4 regions of the Comamonas sp. UBA7528 genome follow, and region 1 is predicted to be linked to each of the others. Evidence: predicted binding sites of a transcription regulator. Region 1 holds the regulator's gene; each other region holds the start of a gene.

What was found. The regulator FNR, encoded in region 1, switches genes on or off when oxygen is low (the NO sensors DNR and NnrR bind a similar motif). The targets are predictions, from matches to a motif close to TTGATNNNNATCAA.
Region 2: the regulator FNR is predicted to act here: its motif matches at 895-908, upstream of B3349_RS18440 (hemerythrin domain-containing protein).
Region 3: the regulator FNR is predicted to act here: its motif matches at 1,187-1,200, upstream of B3349_RS19115 (universal stress protein).
Region 4: the regulator FNR is predicted to act here: its motif matches at 1,435-1,448, upstream of B3349_RS13785 (PHA/PHB synthase family protein).

The regions. Positions count from the first base shown of each region.
Region 1 is NZ_DLMU01000001.1:274,768-276,964, forward strand. Features, by position in the region: gene hemN (oxygen-independent coproporphyrinogen III oxidase) at 1-591, opposite strand, end outside; gene B3349_RS01255 (fumarate/nitrate reduction transcriptional regulator Fnr) at 799-1,521, shown strand; gene B3349_RS01260 (hypothetical protein) at 1,590-1,850, opposite strand; gene B3349_RS01265 (DUF349 domain-containing protein) at 2,025-2,197, opposite strand, start outside.
Region 2 is NZ_DLMU01000015.1:12,448-14,644, forward strand. Features, by position in the region: gene B3349_RS18435 (MarC family protein) at 1-186, shown strand, start outside; gene B3349_RS18440 (hemerythrin domain-containing protein) at 311-835, opposite strand; gene B3349_RS18445 (ABC-type transport auxiliary lipoprotein family protein) at 990-1,637, opposite strand; gene B3349_RS18450 (MlaD family protein) at 1,654-2,197, opposite strand, start outside.
Region 3 is NZ_DLMU01000015.1:155,298-157,494, reverse strand. Features, by position in the region: gene B3349_RS19120 (TetR/AcrR family transcriptional regulator) at 1-577, shown strand, start outside; gene B3349_RS19115 (universal stress protein) at 708-1,130, opposite strand; partial or broken gene B3349_RS19110 (metallophosphoesterase) at 1,237-2,080, opposite strand; gene B3349_RS19105 (LysR family transcriptional regulator) at 2,126-2,197, opposite strand, start outside.
Region 4 is NZ_DLMU01000010.1:170,745-172,941, forward strand. Features, by position in the region: gene B3349_RS13785 (PHA/PHB synthase family protein) at 1-1,341, opposite strand, end outside; gene B3349_RS13790 (GMC family oxidoreductase) at 1,559-2,197, opposite strand, start outside.

The DNA of each region.
Region 1 (2,197 bases):
CAGATCGAACACCTGCTCGGCCGGTTGTTCGCGGTGCACCGCCTTCTGTACATCGGGATCGAAATCCTGCACCCCGAAACTCAGGCGATTGAATCCCAGTTGCGCCAGATGGGCCAGGCGTTCGCGGGTGACCGTGCGGGGATCGACCTCGATGGAATACTCGCCCACCGCTTCAAAAGCGAAGTTCGCGCGCAACATGTCCATCAGCCGGGTCAGCTCGGCATCCGACAGAAAGGTCGGCGAGCCGCCACCCAGATGCAACTGGCTGACTGCCTGTCCCTTGCCACAGTGCGCCACCTGCAGAGCGACCTCTTTTTCCAGGTACTCCAGGTAGGTCACCGCACGTTCATGGTGCTTGGTGATGATCTTGTTGCACGCGCAGTAGTAGCACAAGGCCTCACAAAAAGGCACATGCACATACAGTGACATGGGAAGCGCCTTGGCCGCAGAATGGTGCTTACGCTGTTCCAGCGCCAACACATAATCATCCTGACCAAATGCTTCAATAAAGCGATCTGCGGTGGGATAAGAGGTATAACGGGGCCCAGGCACGTCGTACCGACGCAAAAGCTCCGGCGTTACTGCTGTCATTGAATATTCCTTAGGTGCTGCCCAGCACTGTGCCGCACCCCGGGAAAATCAGCCTTGATGCAAATCAAGACATTCAAATACCATTCCTGAGACAATTGATTCATATCATTCGCACAACTGAGCACCCCCTCTCTCGCCTCCCAGCCCGATAACCTTTCAGCGTTACGTCCAATGGCCCGTTCAGCGGGAGCCCAAGGCGTCAGTGCCATGACACCACCCCCTATCAAAGTCACCTGCTCCAACTGCAATCTGCGCGAACTGTGCATGCCCACAGGCTTGAATGAGCAGCAGTTGCACCGTATTGACGATATTGTGGCCACGCGTCGCAAAATCAAACGGGGCAGCACCTTGTTCCGAAATGGCGAAGACTTCACGGCGCTCTATGCCATCCGCACCGGGTTCTTCAAGACCTGCGTGGCCACGGAAGATGGCCGTGACCAGGTGACAGGTTTTCAGATGGCGGGCGAGATCATTGGCCTGGACGGGATCGTGCACGACCACCACACCTGCGATGCCGTGGCGCTGGAAGACGCGGAAGTCTGCGTGATGCCGTTCGACCGCCTGGAAGAGCTTTCGCGCGAAGTGACTGCCCTGCAGTCGCATGTGCACAAGGTGATGAGCCGCGAGATCGTGCGCGAGCACGGCGTGATGCTGCTGCTGGGCAGCATGCGCGCCGAGGAGCGCCTGGCCGCCTTCGTGTTGAACCTGGTGCAGCGCCTGCACACCCGGGGCTTCTCGTCTTCCGAGCTGGTGCTGCGCATGACGCGCGAGGAGATCGGCAGCTACCTGGGCCTGAAGTTGGAGACGGTCAGCCGCACCTTCTCGAAGTTTGTCGAGGAAGGTCTGGTCGAAGTGAAGCAGCGCCATGTGCGCATCCTGGACACCGAAGGCCTCAAGCGCATCGTCAACAGCCAGCACGCGTGCGAATAAGCGCCTTCCGCCCCATGCAAAAAGCCTCCGTCCGGAGGCTTTTTTCATTGCCGGGTGATGCCCCCGGCTCACAGCGACGGAACGCGGGCCTGCGGGCCATTGAGCTCCTGCGGGGACAGCGCCAGCAGGCTGGTCATGGCCGATGCCATCATGATGATGGCCCAGAACACAAAGAAGGCCACCGTGCACACGCCCAGGCGCGACACCTCGATGTAGGCCGACAGCCACTGCATTTCCAGCGGGTCGACCACGGCAAACACCAGCATCTCCATCACCCCGGCGGCCAGAAAGGCCGGCCAGGCAATCCACATCCAGCGACGCAGCAGCATGGGTCTCTCCTTGTTGTGGCGGGCAGATGCCCCATTGTGCGAGCCTCTTTCTGCCGCGTCACTGCCTTCGGCGTCCCCATAAACCCTGAAATGGCATGAAAAAAGCCAGCCGTTCGGCTGGCTTTTTGCGGTTGCAGCGCAGGACCCTGCATCCTGGCGCTGCTGGCGCCTGCCTTACTTGCTGCCGCGCAGCAAAGCCTTGAGCGCGCTTTGCAGGCGCTGGGCCGCACTGTCGCTGCGCTCCGCAGCCAGCACCGCCGCCACATCCTGCTCCCAGGTGGTGCGCGGGTCCGTGGCCTTGCGGTTGGTCAGCAGCTGCAGCTGCAGTGCACGGCGTGCGGACAGCT
Region 2 (2,197 bases), on a different contig from region 1:
TATGGCGTGGTGGTGGCTGCGGCCGTGTGGGCCGCGTTCTCGCTGGCCGACCCCATCAGCCGTGTGCTGGGCAAGACCGGCATCAATGTGATGACCCGCCTGATGGGCCTGATCCTGGCGGCACTGGCCATCGAGGTGATGGCCGGCGGCCTGGTGAAAATCTTCCCGGCACTGGGCGCTCACTGACACCCACTGCCCGCCCGCGGACCGTGCCGCTGGTGGCAAGGCTGCGGGAAGGGCATTCCCCTTCCCGCGCCCGCTTCTTCTTGCTGCTTGCCTCCCTCGCTCCCCCTTGTATGTGCCTGGAAGCCTAGAGACTGCTGGCCACCTGTTCCGTGCGGGCCTGCTGGTCCACATGGTCATCGCCCGTGGAGCAGGCGCCGCCGCAGCCATGGATGGGGGCCTGCGGCAGTGATTGCGGCAGGTAGACCACCCCCGAGGCGGGATCGAAATTCACATCCTGGAGGTGCTTGGCCAGCGCAGCATCCATGGTCTGGGCATGGTGGGTGAACCAGGTCACCAGCTCGGCAGCCATGCCGCGGATCACATGCAGTTCCCCCTGGGCGCCACGCTCCGCACCCTCGCGCATGATCTGCAGCACGACGCGGTGCTGCAGGCTGTGGCAGTTGTCCGGGGCAAAGCCGGTGCTGACCATCCAGCGGTCTTCCTGGCCGAAATGGCCGTCGGTATGCTCCACCAGGGCCTGCCAGGCGGCCGGAAGGTCGGCATCGGGAGCCACTTCCACCAGGGCCAGCAGGTCGACAAACTCCTGGTGCGTGTCATCCATCGCAGCCATATCCAGCGCCAGTTCGTCGCTCCATTCCAGTGTGGCCATGTGCCTGCTCCGCAAATTGCAATGCAGGGCAGCTTACGGCGACACGGCGGCCCTGCAGGTTGAGCCACATCAAGGATTCACTGTCCTGGTGCAACCGCCCGGCGGATCCGGTGCGCGCCCCTGGCACACCGCCGCAGGCGGTGTGAAAACGGGTTCAGGGCGCTTTGGCGGGCAGCTGCGCCAGCCATTGCTGCAGCTGCAGCCCGACCTGGTCCACCGCCTGGGCCAGGGCCTGCGCACCTGCGGCCGCATTGGCGGCACTGGCGGGCTGCTGCAGTGCGAACAGCCGCTGCCCCAGCAGCACATCGCCTCCGCGCCGGGAATCGATCAGGGTGGCCCGCAAGCGCAGCACCCCCACGCTGGCCGTGCTGCCGGTGAACACCTGTTCGAACTCCTCCAGCGCCAACTGCAGCACTGGCGGTGTCTGGCCCTGCACACGCGGCGCCTGGGCCCCGCGCTCGGCGGACAGCACGATCCGGTCCTGGCTCAGGATGTCGCGCAGGCGCTGCTGCACCAGCACTGCTGGCGGCTGGCTCCAGCGGGCATAGGCATAGGCATGCTGGGCATTGGCATCGGCATAGGCCAGGCGGTAGAGCACGGAGGTGCTGTTCTCGTTCTGGGCACGCGCCTGGATATCGGCCAGTGCCAGCACCGGATGGACGCTGGCGGGGGCTGCTGCGGCCACCGCGGGCGCCGGCCCCAGATCGAAACGCGCCGGCTGGCTGGGCGATGAGGGCAGGTTGCTGCAGGCGCTCAACCCCGTCGCCAACAAGGCGGTCCCCAACAAAGTGCTTGCACGCATGGTGTTCTCCTTCTCCTTAGCGGCTGGCCGCAGCCGGTGCGGCAAAGCCCGGCTCGCCCGGTCCTGGCTGGACCCGGCCTTCGCCAAAAATCAGGGACTGGGGGTTGTTGGTAATGCCCGAGGCCGCCGCGCCCATGCCCCGCGCAGCGCGCGAGACATCGCTGGCCGCCTGGGTCACGGCCGGCAAGGTGGTGCGGGACAGCTGCTCTGCCGCCGCGCCCATGGACTGGGCACCGCGCTCCAGTTGGTCCATCGGACCGTCCGGATTCTGCAGGCGCTGCGCCAGCTGGCGCACCTCGGTGGCCAGTTGACCGGCCTCCTGCCCCGCCTTCTCCAGCGCCAGCATGCTGCGCCGGGCGTTCTCCGACAGCTCCGGCAGTTGGGCCGCCGCCGGGTCGATGCGCTCGGTGATGGTGCGGTTCAGGCTGTGGGTCAACTCGTTCACCCCCTTGGCCGCGCCAGCAATGTCACCCAATGCGGCCGAGAAGCGCTGCTGGTTCTCGGTGCCCAGCAGCTCGTTGATGCGGCGGGTCGCTTCGTCCACCCGCCCCATTATGAGC
Region 3 (2,197 bases), on a different contig from region 1:
CTATGACGCCATGACGCTGGACCAGGTGGCCGAAGCCGCCGGTATGGCCAAGGCCGTGCTGTACAAACATTTCAAGGGCAAGGAAGACCTGTGCTGTGAAGTCATGGTGCGGGGTCTGGAACGTGCCCAGGGTTTCCTGGACGGCCTGCCCGCCCGCATGGGCCCCAGCCAGCGGCTGCAGGCCTTTGTGCGCTGGGTGCTGCAGGCGCAGCTGAATTCCGATGCGCCGCTGCTGGCCGAGCGCAAGTCCGAAATCCGCCATGCGCTCAAGGCTTCGGAGCCCTACCAGCTGGCGCTGCAGGGCCTGAGCACGCGCCTGGAAGAATGGATTGTGCAGGCGCAGGAAGCCGGCCACATCCACCCCGGCTGGCCCCTGCTGGTGGCCCGGCAGATGCTGATGACCCGCGCCGTCGATCCCATGGTGGACGCGCTGATGCACACCCAGGCCTACAGCCACGACGAAGTGGTGGAGTGGTGCGTCAAGACCTGCATGGCCACGCTGCACGCCTCACCGGAATACCTGCCACTGTCCCAGAAGGCCAAACCGGCCAAGAAAGGCATGCTGGCCGTGGGCTGACGGCGCAGCGGCAGCCGTAGCTTCCGCCGTTGCAGTGGTTCCCGAGCACAAAAAAACCGGCCTCCGAGGGGCCGGTTTTTTTGTGGTGCATGGCCCGCAGGCGTATGCGGGCCATGCAGGGGCAGGCGCCTCAGCGAATCAGCATCACCGGAACGTCGCAGTTGGCCAGCACCTGGGTGCTGACCGAACCCATCACCAGCTTGCCCAGCGCGCCATGGCCGTGGGTGCCCATGATGATCAGGTCGTACTTGCCTTCCACGGCTTCCTTGGCAATGGCCTCACCGGCGGGGCCCACCTTGGCGATGCGCGTGGGCTGGACGTTGTGGCGGGCCAGGAATTCACACACCGGATCCAGCACCTTGGCCGACTCTTCAGCGTAGTAGGCGTCCACGGTTTCCTTGCCCAGGGCGGCGCGGGCGCGGGGGGGCAGAGCCGACTGCACCGTGATCGCACTGTAGGCATGGGTGCCGGCAGTGAGCTCTTCGTGCGTGGTCATGTAGGCCAGCATCTTCTTGGTGTAGGGGCTGCCATCGACAGCAAGCAGAATCTTCATGACGGTTTCTCCATGAGTGAACAGGCACAGGTTATTGCGGATGGCTGCTTGTTGTCTTGACGCATGTCATGTTTTTTGAAGGCGGAGGCCCTGCGCCTGCAATGCATCATAGGGCCAAGCTTTGCGCAGGGTGGAATTTGTCCTGCTCCCCCTTGCGTGCATAGCCCAGCGGGTTGGCATGCACGCGGCATTGCCAGGCGCTGCCATCGGCCCGTAAGCCCTGGGCGGTGTAGTCCACTGGGGTGTGCAAATGCCCGTGCAGCCACAGTTGGGCACAGGGCAGCAGATCGTCCAGCGCATTGCAGAAGCCGGCCGTGCCGGGCACCATGCCGTAGCGGGGGTCGCTGCTGCGCAGGCTGGGGGCGAAGTGGGGTGGGCCCATCAAAAGGCTGGGCCAGGGCCGTGCGCAGCCATTCCTGGCACACCAGGGCTTGCTCGCGCATGGGGGCCGCCAGAAACGGTGCGCCATGGCGGGTGCCGCCGGTTTTCTGCAGGTAGAAGTTGGCCGCGCGAAAGGACTTGTCGCGCAGCTTCAGCAGTCGGCCCATGTCGCCGGCCTGCACTTGGTCGTCCAGCAGGGCGATGGCGTCATAGTCGGTCCACAGCGTGGTGCCGACAAAACGCACGCCGTCCAGCACGGCGGTGTCGCGCTCCAGCCAGATCAGCCCCAGCCGGTCGCAGATGCGGCGCAAGCGGGCGTGCGCCGCATCCCAGTCCTGGGCGTCGTACTCATGGTTGCCGGGGACAAACACCACCGGGCAGGGCCAGCCGGCATACTGCGGCAGCGGCGAAAAACGTTCCAGGCCGAAACAGTCGTCCTGCAACAGGCTGCCGTCCTGGTAGGAGCCGATATCGCCGGCCAGTACCAGCACATCGGCGTCGGCGGCGGGTTCCGGAACAAACTGCGGATGCACTTCCAAGTGCAGGTCGGACAAAAGCTGGATGCGCATGGAGCGCTATTGTCCCGGAATGTCGCACCGCGCCGTTGCGGCGGGTTACAGCGGGTGCTGCAATGCCAGCGCCTGCTGCGCGGCCCGGCCCAGGGCCTGCACCATCCAGTCGTAGGC
Region 4 (2,197 bases), on a different contig from region 1:
GGTCAGATACTCCGTGTGCATGCGCGCCGGCAGACGGGTCTGGTCGGCATTCCAGCTCATCAGATCGAAGCTGCTGTCTTCCTCGCCCAGCAGGTAGCGGCTGGTGTTGCGGGACCAGACCAGATCCTTGGAAGCCAGGAACTGGAACGATCCGCCCATCTGCCGGCCCGACAGATAGCCTTTTTCCGCCATGGAGCGGCGCAGCCCCTCGAGCTGGTCGTCGTCGATGAACACCCCCAGCTCACCGGGTTCGGAGAAGTCGGTCTGCGCCGCCAGCAGCATGACGGAGGCCAGCTCCGGCAGATCGGCAGGCACCAGGGCTTTTTCCTTGGCACTCCAGGCGCCGGGCTTCTTGCGCGCCAGGCGACCCAGGGTGGCCGCCACAATGGCCAGGAAGGTGCCGCCGAGGCAATAGCCCATGGTGTGCACGCGCGCCGCGCCGGTGCTGGCCTTGGTGGCCTCCAGGGCTGCCAGCACACCGCTGGAGAGGTAGTCCTGCATCTTCAGGTCGCGGTCCGAGGCATCGGGGTTGCGCCAGGAGACGATGAGCACCGTGTGCCCCTGGTCCACCAGGTACTTGACCATGGAGTTGCCAGGCGACAGATCCAGGATGTAGTACTTCATGATGCACGACGGCACGATGAGCACCGGCTCAGCCTGCACCTTGGCCGTGGTGGGCAGGTACTGGATCAGCTCGATCAGGTGGTTGCGGAACACCACCTTGCCGGGCGTGCAGGCCACATCCTTGCCCACGGCGAATTCCAGCGGCTCCAGCGCTTCGGCCGGCGTATCGGCCTTGGCCTTGCGCAGGGCCTTCAGGTCCTGGGTGAAATGCTGGAAGCCCTTGCGCAGGCTTTCGCCCTGCGTTTCACGGGCCTTGGCCAGCACCTCCGGATTGGTCGCCGCCCAATTGGAGGGCGACATCGCGTCCAGGCCCTGGCGGGCAAAGAAATCCACCATGTGGCGGTGGTGGCGGGTCATGCCATCGACCTTGGTGGCTTCGCGCCACCAGGCATCGCTGGCCTTGAAACCTTCCTTCAACGCACTGTAGGGCCACTGCGCCCAGGCAGGGTCTTTGAAACGGGTGTCTTTTTCCGGGGTCTCGGGATTGGCCGACGTCAGGCTGCGCTGCACCGCCTGGCGCGACAGCTCCACCGCCTTGTGTGCCAGCGCCATCTGCTTGCCGGGTGACGCCGCCAGGTGCATGGCCCAGTCGGCCGCCGCCAGCCCCAGCGCTATGGGCGACAAGCCCATGCACAGACGGCTCAGTTGCGCCTGCACCTGGTCATCAAGCTGTTTGCTGGGATCGATCGCCGGCACGGCGAAGGGGGTGTTCTCCATGAAATGGCCTCAGTGTCTCGGGTTTACAAATGGATGCACAAGCACCAATTCTCGGCAATAAGCCCCGGAAAACCAAAAGCAACTCCGCCCAGCTTGACGCAAGTCAAAACGGCGCAAAACGGCTATGACGCTTTATACCCCGATAAATTATTGCGCTGCAACATTGCAGAACAACCCGGCAACCGCCTCGCAGAAAGCTGGCACTCACACCCCGGCATCACGCTGCGGCTGGATTGCGCAATAGCGCAGCGGCACGCTCGGCAATCATTACCGTCGGTGCCTGGGTGTTGCCGCTGGTGATGCGCGGCATCACCGAGGCGTCGACCACCCGCAGCCCCTGCACGCCATGCACGCGCAGCTGGCTGTCCACCACGTCCTGCGGCCCCACCCCCATGCGGCAGGTGCCCACCGGATGGTAGATGGTATCGGCCCGCTTGCGAACCCAGTCTGCGATGGCACGCTCGTCCTGCACCGCGTCCAGCTCCGCCATCTCCCGTCCGCCCAGCTGCGCCAGCGCCGGCTGGCGCAGTATCTCCCGCACCCGCTGCACCCCGCGCACCAGGCGCGCCATGTCTTCGGGATGGGACAGGAACTGCGGGTCGATCAACGGCGCCGCCACCGGGTCCGGGCTGGCCAGCCGCAGCTGGCCCCGGCTGGCGGGTTGCAGCACACAGACATGGCAGCTGAAACCGTGCCCCCAGGTGTGGCCCCGGCCATGGTCGGCCTGCTTGCCGGGCAGGAAATGCAGCTGCAGGTCCACTTCCGGCTCTGCAGGCCGGCTGCGGATGAAGCCGCCCGCTTCCGCCAGATTGCTGGTCAGCATGCCGGTGCGGTGTTGGCGCCATTCCCATGCGCC